DNA from 2 places in the Paenibacillus sp. FSL R5-0908 genome. Region 2 is predicted to be linked to the other one. Evidence: a T-box and tRNA genes for the amino acid it is inferred to sense, from the RefSeq annotation. Region 2 holds a T-box; the other holds one or more tRNA genes.
The links. A T-box is a leader RNA that pairs with one kind of tRNA and senses whether it is charged. The one in region 2 lies ahead of MKZ09_RS27325 (arginine--tRNA ligase), so its partner is inferred to be a tRNA-Arg.

Region 1: it has a tRNA-Arg gene. The T-box ahead of MKZ09_RS27325 (arginine--tRNA ligase) is inferred to sense a tRNA for this amino acid. The anticodon was not compared.

Annotation. Positions count from the first base shown of each region.
Region 1 covers NZ_JBBOUV010000001.1:1,054,046-1,061,021, reverse strand. The annotation lists gene katA (catalase KatA) at 1-162, shown strand, start outside; gene MKZ09_RS04800 (sporulation protein Cse60) at 314-508, opposite strand; gene MKZ09_RS04795 (GreA/GreB family elongation factor) at 905-1,360, shown strand; gene MKZ09_RS04790 (YdeI/OmpD-associated family protein) at 1,426-1,893, opposite strand; tRNA gene MKZ09_RS04785 (tRNA-Gly) at 1,996-2,066, opposite strand; tRNA gene MKZ09_RS04780 (tRNA-Pro) at 2,079-2,152, opposite strand; tRNA gene MKZ09_RS04775 (tRNA-Arg) at 2,185-2,261, opposite strand; tRNA gene MKZ09_RS04770 (tRNA-Gly) at 2,272-2,346, opposite strand; tRNA gene MKZ09_RS04765 (tRNA-Leu) at 2,354-2,438, opposite strand; tRNA gene MKZ09_RS04760 (tRNA-Lys) at 2,454-2,529, opposite strand; tRNA gene MKZ09_RS04755 (tRNA-Gln) at 2,537-2,611, opposite strand; tRNA gene MKZ09_RS04750 (tRNA-Asp) at 2,628-2,705, opposite strand; tRNA gene MKZ09_RS04745 (tRNA-Met) at 2,731-2,807, opposite strand; tRNA gene MKZ09_RS04740 (tRNA-Met) at 2,879-2,955, opposite strand; tRNA gene MKZ09_RS04735 (tRNA-Val) at 2,971-3,046, opposite strand; tRNA gene MKZ09_RS04730 (tRNA-Glu) at 3,053-3,124, opposite strand; tRNA gene MKZ09_RS04725 (tRNA-Ser) at 3,141-3,233, opposite strand; tRNA gene MKZ09_RS04720 (tRNA-Asn) at 3,239-3,314, opposite strand; tRNA gene MKZ09_RS04715 (tRNA-Ile) at 3,318-3,394, opposite strand; rRNA gene rrf (5S ribosomal RNA) at 3,452-3,568, opposite strand; rRNA gene MKZ09_RS04705 (23S ribosomal RNA) at 3,714-6,639, opposite strand; rRNA gene MKZ09_RS04700 (16S ribosomal RNA) at 6,873-6,976, opposite strand, start outside.
Region 2 covers NZ_JBBOUV010000001.1:6,002,909-6,009,884, reverse strand. The annotation lists gene MKZ09_RS27330 (GH36-type glycosyl hydrolase domain-containing protein) at 1-1,907, shown strand, start outside; gene MKZ09_RS27325 (arginine--tRNA ligase) at 1,970-3,835, opposite strand; T-box leader at 3,876-4,094, opposite strand; gene MKZ09_RS27320 (hypothetical protein) at 4,344-4,703, shown strand; gene MKZ09_RS27315 (collagen-like protein) at 4,749-6,976, shown strand, end outside.

The DNA.
Region 1 (6,976 bases), 4.9 Mb from region 2:
GAAGAACGTACCCGTCTAGTTCAAAACATCGTGGGTGCTATGACTCCTGTTGAAAGTAACGATATCAAACGTCGCCAGATTGAACATTTCTTTAAGGCTGATCCAGACTTGGGACAGCGTATCGCATCCGCTTTGGGTTTATCTGTACCAGACGGAATGTAAGACTGTAAATGCATTTATAAACTAAAGAGGACCTTTGCCCGTAGATGGGAAAGGTCCTCTTTTTGCTAATTAGCTGAAAACATAATAAATGATGACAATCACAACGCCCAGCGTGGAGACAATGGATAGACATGAAAAAAAAGTGTTCCAGTTATTGCCTTTCATTTGTCTTATACACGACCAGTATAGTGGTTCTTTGGTGCTCTGCCCCATCACGTGATGATTTAACTACCGAACCGTAACAGATATTCACAATCTGTTCCTCCCGTAGTCCTGCCAGGAACTCATTAGCTTTATTCTCTGCATAAGAATTATCAGCATCTACAAACTCTTTAACTTGAATCATCCTGATCTCCTCCTTTAATAAATTAAGTAGTTATTTTATAGTTCTGGAATCTATATGTGAACTCAACGAAATGTACATGGCGTATCACTCCCCAGGTAACAATTAATGTAAAAATATCTACAAAATACAGTATAGGCATTTCGCAGTTTTCTACGAAATGCCTATGCATCAGCCTATCATAGCACCCAAGTATGTAATAGTCAAAGGTTTTCATTACAATATTTAGAAGGTTTTAATTCCCCTTTTAAAATGGATTGGATTTACAAATAGAAGCTGGTATACTGATCAGAAGGTCTCCATTGGGGGACCTCTATTTGTATAGGAGGGATTTTAAGATGGCAACACACCATATCAAGTTTACAAGGAATGTGCTACTTAGAGGAGGTGAAATCTACTATGAACCATAGTCTTATCTATGAAGGCTCACGGACACAGCTGCTTCAGCAGCTTATCTATTTTGATGAGGAAAAAATCGCATTTCTAAATCAATACTTTCCGGTACGGAGCAAGGATAGAAGCAACGCTGAAACGCTGTTGACCCGTTATTGCTCCGAGCTGGAACAATTACTAACTGAGTTCAATGGCGAAGATTTAAATTCACAGGTCTTTATCGGAAGTCAGCTGCAGCTTCGTTACTTGGACGATAATACTACAGATATCTATACCATCGTATTTCCTAACCAAGCAGAACCTAACGATAACAAGATTTCTATGTTGTCACCTATTGGCATGCAGCTGCTGCTGGCTGAGCTCGGCAGTACTTGTCAGCTAGCGATTCCTTCAGGTCAACTAGAGGTAAAGATCGAAAGCATAAAGTTCGTGAATAATGGTGAAGTAGGCGTTCTTATATAAGGACGATCCCTTATACCCCACTACAGCAACGTCCCTTTCCAGATATTAAGGAGAGGGACGCTGTTCTAATATTTAAGCCTCAAACCTTCTTCTAGCTTATTAACTGACTTCTGGATCCTTGCTGCTCTGGTTTCCGGTCTTTTCGCCCCTTCAATCCAGCTCACATATTCCTTCCGATAGGAATAAGCCAAGCTGTTATAATACACCTCTGCCTGCTCATTGCTGCTTAGTGCGTCCAGAAAATCTTCTGGAGCTTCTATCACTCGCAATTGATGATCTTGTTCCATTGTCACCCGAACTATATCTCCAGGTTGAGCATGGGCTAAGTCTCGCAGTTCTTTTTTCACAACCATAAAATGTTTCCCATTACCATGCGGCATAAGTGTTCCTCTATAGGGAATTTCATTCAGGCTTCCGTTAACTTGTATCCTTGATTTAGTTTCATATATTTGTTCAGCGTCAAAAGGAACTGTAAGATATGTCCAGCTCCCCTTCGTATCTGGTCTGACTAACCTTGCTTCAAATTCAAACATAGGTCCCTCCCTAAATAAAAATCTCTAGTCCCTATTGTATCTGTACGTGCTTAGTTATACAAAAAAACACCCGCCTAATACCGGCAGGTGTTTCTCTTTATAAGCGGGTGATGGGAATCGAACCCACGCTATCAGCTTGGAAGGCTGAAGTTCTACCATTGAACTACACCCGCAAAGGTATAAAATCGGGATGACACGATTTGAACATGCGACCCCCTGGTCCCAAACCAGGTGCTCTACCAAGCTGAGCTACATCCCGTTAACAATACTATAACTGCTTAGTAATAAAAATGGCGCGCCCTGAGAGATTCGAACTCCCGGCCTTTTGATTCGTAGTCAAACGCTCTATCCAGCTGAGCTAAGGGCGCAAAATCTATATGGAGCGGACGACGGGAATCGAACCCGCGACCCTCGCCTTGGCAAGGCGATGCTCTACCGCTGAGCCACGTCCGCAAAAACATGGTGCGCGTGAAGGGACTCGAACCCCCACGTCGTGAAACGCCAGATCCTAAGTCTGGTGCGTCTGCCAATTCCGCCACACGCGCACACTTTAAAGAAAATGGTGAGCCATGAAGGACTCGAACCTTCGACACCCTGATTAAAAGTCAGGTGCTCTACCAACTGAGCTAATGGCTCTCATAAATGGCTGGGGATATAGGATTTGAACCTATGCATGACGGAGTCAAAGTCCGTTGCCTTACCGCTTGGCTAATCCCCAATAATAATTAACTAAATGGCGGAACCGACGGGATTCGAACCCGCGATCTCCTGCGTGACAGGCAGGCATGTTAGGCCAACTACACCACGGTTCCATAGACATAATGCATAAGTGTAAATTGGTTGCGGGGGCAGGATTTGAACCTGCGGCCTTCGGGTTATGAGCCCGACGAGCTACCGGGCTGCTCCACCCCGCGTCATTAATAAGTATATACTATTCATTTTCACCATACCAGCTTATCCCTAAACATAATGTATAAGAGTAAATTGGTTGCGGGGGCAGGACTTGAACCTGCGACCTTCGGGTTATGAGCCCGACGAGCTACCGGGCTGCTCCACCCCGCGTCAGTGAAAATAATATGGTGGAGGCTGAGGGGATCGAACCCCCGACCCTCTGCTTGTAAGGCAGATGCTCTCCCAGCTGAGCTAAGCCTCCATGATATGACCCGTATGGGATTCGAACCCATGTTACCTCCGTGAAAGGGAGGTGTCTTAACCCCTTGACCAACGGGCCATGCTAATGATTTTTATGGCGGAGAGAGAGGGATTCGAACCCTCGAGACGCTTGTGGCGCCTACACGATTTCCAATCGTGCTCCTTCGGCCAAACTCGGACACCTCTCCATAAATGGCTCCCCGAACAGGACTCGAACCTGTGACAACTCGATTAACAGTCGAGTGCTCTACCAACTGAGCTATCAGGGAATATGGTGGGCCTTAGTGGACTCGAACCACCGACCTCACCCTTATCAGGGGTGCGCTCTAACCAGCTGAGCTAAAGGCCCTTCTAAGACATATTAATATTAAGGGCAAAAAAAATACCACGGGTAATGTGGTTGTCCGCTTGGCGGCGTCCTACTCTCCCAGGACCCTTCGGTCCAAGTACCATCGGCGCTGGAGGGCTTAACGGTCGTGTTCGGGATGGGTACGTGTGGAACCCCTCCGCTATCGCCACCAAACGGGCATTTACAGCGTAAATGCTCAGGCTTAATCGCCTGAAAACTGAATCCGAATTGAATTTGCGTCGCCCGTCATCTCTTCGGGGCCCCCGGAAAGTATTCGGAATTAGCTTCGCAGCCTTTTCTTCACTTTTTGGGGTATTTTTAGGATAAGCCCTCGACCGATTAGTATTGGTCAGCTCCATGCATTACTGCACTTCCACCTCCAACCTATCTACCTCGTCGTCTTCAAGGGGTCTTACTAATTGGGAAATCTCATCTTGAGGGGGGCTTCACGCTTAGATGCTTTCAGCGCTTATCCCGTCCGTACGTAGCTACCCAGCCATGCTCCTGGCGGAACAACTGGTGCACCAGCGGTACGTCCATCCCGGTCCTCTCGTACTAAGGACAGCTCCTCTCAAATTTCCTGCGCCCACGACAGATAGGGACCGAACTGTCTCACGACGTTCTGAACCCAGCTCGCGTACCGCTTTAATGGGCGAACAGCCCAACCCTTGGGACCTACTTCAGCCCCAGGATGCGATGAGCCGACATCGAGGTGCCAAACCTCCCCGTCGATGTGGACTCTTGGGGGAGATAAGCCTGTTATCCCCAGGGTAGCTTTTATCCGTTGAGCGATGGCCCTTCCATGCGGTACCACCGGATCACTAAGTCCGACTTTCGTCCCTGCTCGACTTGTAGGTCTCGCAGTCAAGCTCCCTTATGCCTTTGCACTCTGCGAATGATTTCCAACCATTCTGAGGGAACCTTGGAACGCCTCCGTTACTCTTTAGGAGGCGACCGCCCCAGTCAAACTGCCCGCCTGACACGGTCCCCGTACCCGATTAGGGCACTAGGTTAGAACCTAGATACGATCAGGGTGGTATCCCAACGGCGCCTCCACCGAAGCTTGCGCTCCGATTTCTACGGCTCCCACCTATCCTGTACAGATCGTACCCAAATTCAATATCAAGCTGCAGTAAAGCTCCATGGGGTCTTTCCGTCTTGTCGCGGGTAACCTGCATCTTCACAGGTATTAAAATTTCACCGGATCTCTCGTTGAGACAGCGCCCAAGTCGTTACGCCATTCGTGCGGGTCAGAATTTACCTGACAAGGAATTTCGCTACCTTAGGACCGTTATAGTTACGGCCGCCGTTTACTGGGGCTTCGGTTCATAGCTTCGGGTTACCCCTAACCACTCCCCTTAACCTTCCAGCACCGGGCAGGCGTCAGCCCGTATACTTCGCCTTGCGGCTTCGCACAGACCTGTGTTTTTGCTAAACAGTCGCTTGGGCCTTTTCACTGCGGCCCCCTCGTGCTATTCACACTACCGGGGCACCCCTTCTCCCGAAGTTACGGGGTCATTTTGCCGAGTTCCTTAACGAGAGTTCTTCCGCGCGCCTTAGAATTCTCTTCTCGCCTACCTGTGTCGGTTTGCGGTACGGGCACCTTCTCCTGGCTAGAGGCTTTTCTTGGCAGTGTGAGATCATGACCTTCGCTACTATAATTTTCGCTCCCCATCACAGCCCAGCCTTAACGATGTGCGGATTTGCCTACACACCAGCCTCACTGCTTAGACGGACATCCATCAGTCCGCGTCACTACCCTCCTGCGTCACCCCATCGCTCATAGCGGATTACGGTGGTACAGTAATTTCAAACTGTTGTCCTTCGACTACGCCTTTCGGCCTCGCCTTAGGTCCCGACTTACCCTGAGCGGACGAGCCTTCCTCAGGAAACCTTGGGCTTTCGGCGGATCAGATTCTCACTGATCTTTTCGTTACTCATACCGGCATTCTCACTTGTGTAGTGTCCAGCGCTCTTTTCAGTACACCTTCAACCCCTACACAACGCTCCCCTACCCCAGATGCAAAGCATCTAGCCATAGCTTCGGTGGTGTGTTTAGCCCCGTTACATTTTCGGCGCAGAGTCACTCGACCAGTGAGCTATTACGCACTCTTTCAATGGTGGCTGCTTCTAAGCCAACATCCTGGTTGTCTGTGCAACTCCACATCCTTTCCCACTTAACACACACTTGGGGACCTTAGCTGATGGTCTGGGCTGTTTCCCTTTTGACAATGGATCTTAGCACTCACTGTCTGACTCCCGGCAATAAGTATATGGCATTCGGAGTTTGACTGAGCTTGGTAATCCTTGCGGACCCCGCACCCAATCAGTGCTCTACCTCCACTACTCTTATACCGAGGCTAGCCCTAAAGCTATTTCGGGGAGAACCAGCTATCTCCGAGTTCGATTGGAATTTCTCCGCTACCCCCACCTCATCCCCGCACTTTTCAACGTACGTGGGTTCGGGCCTCCAGTGCGTGTTACCGCACCTTCACCCTGGACAGGGGTAGATCACACGGTTTCGGGTCTACGTCCACATACTAAGTCGCCCTATTCAGACTCGCTTTCGCTGCGGCTCCACCTTCTCGGCTTAACCTTGCATGTTAAACGTAACTCGCCGGTTCATTCTACAAAAGGCACGCCATCACCCATTAATAGGGCTCTGACTTTTTGTAAGCACACGGTTTCAGGTTCTATTTCACTCCCCTTCCGGGGTGCTTTTCACCTTTCCCTCACGGTACTGTTTCACTATCGGTCGCCAGGTAGTATTTAGCCTTAGCAGATGGTCCTGCTGGATTCATACGGGGTTTCACGTGCCCCGCACTACTCGGGATCCGTCTCGGAGAGAACACAGTTTAGGTTACAGGGCTTTTACCTCTATCGCGGGCCTTTCCAGACCTCTTCACCTACCATATTCCTTTGTAACTCCATGTGAGACGTCCCACAACCCCTAAGAGCAAGCTCTTAGGTTTAGGCTGTTCCGCGTTCGCTCGCCGCTACTGACGGAATCACTATTGTTTTCTCTTCCTCAGGGTACTTAGATGTTTCAGTTCCCCTGGTCTGCCTCTACATTTCCTATGTATTCAGAAATGAGTAACTGCGAATTACCACAGCTGGGTTTCCCCATTCGGACACCCCCGGATCAAAGCTTGCTTACAGCTCCCCGAGGCAGTTTCGTTGTTCGCCACGTCCTTCGTCGGCTCCTGGCGCCTAGGCATCCTCCGTGTGCTCTTATTAGCTTAACCTTGATTTTTCCGAAGAAAAACCTCACTAATAACATTTACTTGTTTACACAAGTTGCTAAAAGATGTTCTAAAACGCAAATTCGTTTCGGTATCCAGTTTTCAAGGATCAAGTCTTACTTGAGAGCTTAAACTCTCAAAACTGAGCAACGAGTGAGTAACAGGCCTAAACCTGAGTTTGTGGAAGTTAAACTTCCGATTTGAATGTTCTCATTGCAGAGAACGATTCTCCATAGAAAGGAGGTGATCCAGCCGCACCTTCCGATACGGCTACCTTGTTACGACTTCACCCCAATCATCTACCCCACCTTCGGCGGCTGGCTCCCTTGCGGGTTACCCC
Region 2 (6,976 bases):
CATATCAATCCAAGCAAGAAGGTGGAGCCGTAATCTTCTCGGCTGACAGAAGTGCACTAAGTGCTGGTGAATATCCTGACTTACAGTATAAATTACAGGTGCAGGGTGCGGAGTTAACTCTGCAGGATGAAGGTAGACTTGTCTCTCCTGTTCAACCAACTGAAGCACCGTTAGCAGTACTGGAGCTGTCTGCCAGCAGTGAATGGACCTTGAATATTCAAGGCCTTCTGGATGGTAAGTCACTTGCTCCAAGAAATCGTTCAGCTGAGGAAGAGATTTCTGCTTATCGCGCATTTTATGCTGGTGTGATGAATGGCTTCCGCCTGACGCTTGGGGACGGAACAGAGGGTGAACTGTTTAAAGTTAACGCTCTGACTTGGTGGTACACACATAACATGCTGGTTCACTATTCGGTTCCACATGGTTTAGAGCAATATGGTGGCGCTGCTTGGGGAACACGGGATGTATGTCAGGGGCCTGTGGAATATTTCATGGCTACGCAAAAATACGAACAGGTTCGTGAAATTTTGCTGACGCTGTACAGTCATCAATATGAAGATGATGGCAACTGGCCACAGTGGTTCATGTTTGATAAATACACGAAGATACAACAAGAAGAAAGCCATGGAGATATTATTGTATGGCCGCTTAAGGTGCTTGGAGACTACTTGGCAGTAACTCAGGATTACAGCATCTTGGGAGCAACAGTACCTTATACCCGTAAGCACAGCTTTGACTTTACAGAAGAAAAAGCGACGTTGCTGGATCACGCACGGAAGGAAATTGCTTATATTAAGGATCATTTCCTGCATGACACACATCTGTCTTCTTACGGTGATGGAGACTGGGATGATACGCTCCAGCCTGCAAATCCACAGCTGAAGCAGTATATGGTTAGCAGCTGGACAGTGGCGCTTACCTATCAGACACTTAATCAGTTCTCAGAGGTACTTCGTTCAGTTGATCAAGCTGAGGCAGAGGAGCTGAAGGCGATGGTGGAAGGAATCCGTAAGGATTTCCATACTCATATGCTTCAATCCGAAGTGATTCCTGGCTTCCTGTATATGGAGGACCCTGAGCAAATTAAGCTTATGGTGCACCCAAGTGACACAGAAACAGGTATTCAGTACCGTCTGCTGCCAATGACGCGCAGTATGATCAGTGAGCTGCTTACTCCGGAACAGGCCGAAGCACACTATGATGTCATTCAGGATAAACTATTCTGTCCTGACGGTGTACGTCTGATGAATCGTCCAGCTCAATATGTTGGCGGGGTCAGCACTCATTTCAAACGTGCGGAGCAAGCGGCTAACTTTGGCCGGGAAATTGGACTTCAATATGTGCATGCACATATCCGTTATGTAGAGGCTATGGCCAAGCTCGGTAAAACTGATCAGGTCTGGAAGGGTCTGGCAGCGATTAATCCGATCGGAATCCGCGATGTGGTGCCAAACGCTGAACTACGTCAAGCTAACTCCTATTTCAGTAGCTCGGATGGTAAATTTAACACCCGTTATGAGGCACAGGAGAATTTCGATAAACTGCGCAATGGTGACGTAGCTGTTAAAGGTGGCTGGAGAATCTATTCCAGCGGTCCTGGGATCTATATGAACCAGTTAATCTCGAATGCACTGGGGATCCGTACGGAAGGTGGAGACTTAATTGTTGACCCTATTCTGCCAGAATCGCTGGATGGAATGCATTTTAGCTTTGAATATGCAGGCACTAAGGTAGATTTTATCTATCACCTTACAGGTCGTGAGATCAGTCGAATTACTATCAACGGTACAGAAGTGCAAACAGAAGGTACACCTAACCGCTATCGTAACGGTGGTGTTCGCATCAAACGTGCGGACTTTGATCGCCTCAGCACGGAAGCTGGAAATGTGATAGAGATTTATAAGTAACATTATATATAGAAGGGCAATCTCCGCGTTAAGCGCGGAAATTGCCCTTTTTTTTGTATCTTCTACATTCGATTCGGTGTCGGTAACCCAAGCACTTCGAGCACATCTCCCAGGGTATCCTTGAATCTTGAAGTAAGCCAGAGGCGGAATTCGATCGTAGCTGGATCACCTTTTAGAATCGGACATACAGAATAGAAGTTGTTGAACAGTGTAGCTAAGGTATGTGCGTAAGTGCAGAGCGTATTTGGCGTTAACTCTATACTTGCTGAATGTAATATCTCTGGCCAGAGACTTAGCTGTCTTAGCAGCGCAAGCTCTGCTTTTTCCAATTCGGAAGGGAACTGAAGCTGTGCGGCAGCTTTAAGGACTGGGATCGTAGCTTTACTCAAAACACTTGTCGCACGTGCAAAAGTATACATCAGATAAACTCCGGTATTGCCGGATATTTCTGTAGCCTGTTTGAAATCAAACACGATTTCCGTTCCCAAATTAAACCGTAGCAGATAGTAGCGAATCGCAGCAGTGGCAATCATTCGGCTGGAGAGGCCGTCTTTATCGGAACGTGTGTGTTCGATGTTCTGTTCCATCAGTTCCACCAGATCGCTCACCTTAATCCCGATTCCCTGGCGTCCGGACATAGCATAAGAAGATTTGCCTTCTGAAATATCTATACCCAGCTCGGCCGCCGAGGCGGGACTAAGAGATACAACACCATAACTCACATGATGGAGTTTGTCTGCTTGCTCGTTATAACCTAGTGCCCCTAAGGCTTGCTTAACCATCTGTTGTGGATATTCCTGTCTGTAATCGATCACATTGATGAGTCTGTCCGCCTGCCCATAAGATTCTTGGGTTCCAGTTAATCCTGTTGTCCATAAACCGGACGAGAATTCGCTATAGGAGAAATCTCTGGTCAAAAGACCAAATTTCCAGAGATGATAGGCAATATCTTTGGCTGTATACGTTAAAATCCCATTCGAACGCACCAGCACCTTATCAAGATGATGCTCCTCTGAATCCGCTCCAATGTTAGCCTCTGTTCCTTGCTTCAGCACCCAGCAGCCTGCGAGTTTTCCTTCAGTCTCTTGTACAAAAACAGCTGTCTGCTTCAGTAGCTCAGCTGCGGCTGCCCAAAATCCCTCTTTTAAAATACTGCTCTCCCATACCAGCAAATCATAATAAATCCCAAAATGTTTCATTTCCTCTACATGCTCTCTAACGATGCGTTCAGCTACAAGGTTGCCCAGCCAGGCTTCGTTACCGCCCCCTAGTTCAAGGGAGTGCAGTATATCTGTGCGCTTGTGTGTCATCTCAGGGTTCAGCGCATATTCTTTGTTCACTTTGGCATAAAGATCCCAGCAAAAATCACCGAAACGTTGGTGTTCCCCTTCTAGAGGTATATTTAATAATCCAACAACTGTATCTGCCAGCTGATTGCCGAGATCATCAATGTAGTTATGAACCTCTACGTTATACCCAGTTCTTTTCATAATTCTGACTAGAGTATCGCCGATACAGGCGTTTCTTAGATGACCTACGTGAGCGGCTTTGTTGGGGTTGATAGAAGTGTGCTCGATGATGACTTTTTCTCCAGTGCTGGCAGGCAGTTCAAAGGAATGTTCAGCCCAGCTTTGCCAATTCATATACAAATTGATAAATCCGGGAGCAGCGACTTCAACTTTTTGTAAAAGACCGGCGAAGCGTCCTTGGAATTGAAGCTCTGCTTTCACTAATTCTGCTATGACCATTGGGGATTTTCGTAAAGTTTTGGCTAGCTGCATAGCGATATTGCATGAATAATCACCATGTTCTAGATTTGCTGGCTGTTCGATCAGAACGGCAATGTCCTCTGGATATTCAGCTCCTAAGGTATTGAATACACGTTGTACACTGTGCTCGATTCCGTCTTTGATGATTTGATTTAACATGGTATACCCTCCTTTGAAAATACAAAAAAGCCCTCGTCTCAAAAGAGACGAGGGCTTTAGCGCTCGCGGTACCACTCTCGTTGCTGAACAAGTTGTTCAGCCACCTTACGGGATAACGGCCTTCAGCCGGGACTTCCTACTAAGGTTCAGAAGTCCATCTCACGGGTGCGCTTCATTAAAAGGATCTGTACCGGCTTACACTCTCCCGGCTCGCTGAGGACTAGATCTCGTTAACTACTCTCCCGCTCATCGATGCTTAATTAATTTTTACCAGTATACCTAATATTTCATAAAAAGCAATAGTGGTTAGCTTCTTAACAATCTTGGTTGCTCTTTGTTGTTAGATTATCAGTTTAGTAGATTATAAATTTGGAAAAAGAAGGCTGTCTTGTTATAGGACCAGCTGTTCCTTTGCACAACAGTCCACACGCTAACTCAAGCCAAGGAATATTACTATACGGAGCCACTAATCTTTCAAATTGTAGTGGAAGGGAGGAGTGAATAAAACATGGCTATTTTTTCTACTGGACCTATAGATAACAGCCCGATCCTAGGGGTCAGACCGTCGCAACTGGTAACCGTAAAAGTAGTTAATCGGGATTCTCTTAATCCTTATAATCTAGTTATTCAAGGTTTCCTTCTTAACGGATCAAGAACGATGTATGTGAATGAAACAGTAAATCTAGCACCTAATGAAGTCTTAACTAAGAACTATTTTGCCGACTTGGACGCATTTGAATTTGTGTTTACAACAGTAGAAGCAGTTGAAGCAGAGGTTGGGATTTCAGTCTGGGGAAAACAGAACTCGGGGGCATTGGTAGATCCTCATCGCATAGTTGCATGGGAGAAGCAGGCAGTATTACTTTAATAATGATTTGAGTAAAACAGTTAACGTTAAAGGAGTGATGAGAAATTGAGTTATTTATCTACCGGACCGATAGACAATAGTATGGTAGGGGGTGTAAGACCTACTCAGCATGTTACTGTCAAAATTGATAACCGAAGTGACATTGATTCATCAATGGCTCTTGTTCAAGGATACTATATGGATGGGACAAGAACTTTATATGTAAGCGAGCTGATAAATGTAGCACCTAATGAAGTTATAACACGTGATTATTATGCCGATTTTGATGCGTTCGAATTTATTTTTACAACTACAAGTCTGGTAGATGATCCGATTCAAATTTCAGTATGGGGAAAAAATAGCGTTGGCCAGATTGTGACTGCCCATCGACTTGTACATGCAGAATTGCTTGGTGTAACGCAAGGGATAACTGGTGCGACCGGGGCGACTGGTGCAACCGGAGCGGATGGAGCAACGGGAGCAACGGGAGCAACAGGAGCGACCGGAGCAGGAGAGACAGGAGCAACGGGAGCAGACGGAGCAACTGGCGCGACTGGTGCAACTGGAGCGGATGGAGCAACAGGAGCAACCGGAGCAGGAGAGACTGGAGCGACTGGTGCAGATGGAGCAACTGGCGCGACTGGTGCAACCGGAGCGGATGGAGCAACGGGAGCGACTGGAGCAGGAGAGACAGGGGCAACAGGAGCAGACGGAGCAACTGGAGCGACTGGAGCAACTGGAGCGGATGGAGCAACAGGAGCAACCGGAGCAGGAGAGACTGGAGCGACTGGTGCAGATGGAGCAACTGGCGCGACTGGTGCAACCGGAGCGGATGGAGCAACGGGAGCGACTGGAGCAGGAGAGACAGGGGCAACAGGAGCAGACGGAGCAACTGGAACAACTGGAGCGACTGGTGCAACCGGAGCGGATGGAGCAACAGGAGCAGACGGAGCAACTGGTGCGACTGGAGCAACTGGAGCGGATGGAGCGGATGGAGCAACAGGAGCAACTGGAGCGACTGGTGCAACTGGAGCGGATGGAGCAACGGGAGCGACCGGAGCAGGAGAGAATGGAGCTACAGGGGCAGACGGAGCAACTGGAGCGACTGGTGCAGATGGAGCAACTGGGGCGACTGGGGCGACTGGGGCGACTGGTGCAGACGGAGTAACTGGAGCAACTGGAGCGACTGGTGCAACCGGAGCGGATGGAACAACGGGAGCGACCGGAGCAGGAGAGACAGGGGCAACCGGAGCAGACGGAGCAACTGGAGCAACAGGAGCGACTGGTGCAACCGGAGCGGATGGAGCAACGGGAGCGACTGGAGCAACTGGAGCGGATGGAGCAACAGGGGCGACCGGAGCAGGAGCAACTGGAGCAACGGGTGCAACCGGAGCGGATGGAGTAACGGGAGCAACAGGAGCAGGAGAGACAGGAGCTACAGGGGCAGATGGAGCAACGGGTGCGACTGGTGCAACTGGAGCGGATGGAGCAACGGGAGCGACTGGTGCAACAGGAGCAACCGGAGCAGGAGAGACAGGAGCGACTGGTGCAACTGGGGCGACTGGTGCAACTGGGGCGACTGGTGCAGACGGAGTAACTGGTGCAACGGGAGCGACTGGTGCAACCGGAGCGGATGGAGTAACGGGAGCGACTGGTGCAGATGGAGCAACTGGAGCGACTGGTGCAGACGGAGTAACTGGTGCAACTGGGGCGACTGGTGCAACCGGAGCGGATGGAGCAACAGGGGCGACCGGAGCAGGAGTGACTGGTGCAACGGGTGCAACCGGAGCAACAGGAGTAGCAGGAGCCACCGGAGCGACAGGAGTAGCTGGTGTAACCGGAGCAACCGGTGAAGTTGGAGTGACCGGAGCAACGGGAGTAGCTGGGGCGACAGGAGCGACAGGAGTAGCAGGAGCCACCGGAGCAACGGGAGTAGCAGGAGCCACCGGAGCAACGGGTGAAACAGGAGCGACTGGTGCAACAGGAGCAACAGGAGCCACCGGAGCAACGGGTGAAACAGGAGCCACCGGAGCGACAGGAGTAGCTGGGGTAACAGGAGCAACGGGTGAAGCTGGAGTGACCGGAGCAACAGGAGTAGCTGGGGCAACAGGAGCAACGGGAGCAACGGGAGCAGCTGGGGCAACCGGAGCGACAGGAATATCTGGTGTAACCGGAGCAACTGGGCTTACTGGTGCAACAGGTGTAACCGGAGTAACTGGAGCTACAGGTCCGAACATTCAACAAGAAGGTTTTTCTGCTTTTAAGCCCTCATTGGCAATTTCCACATCTACCCA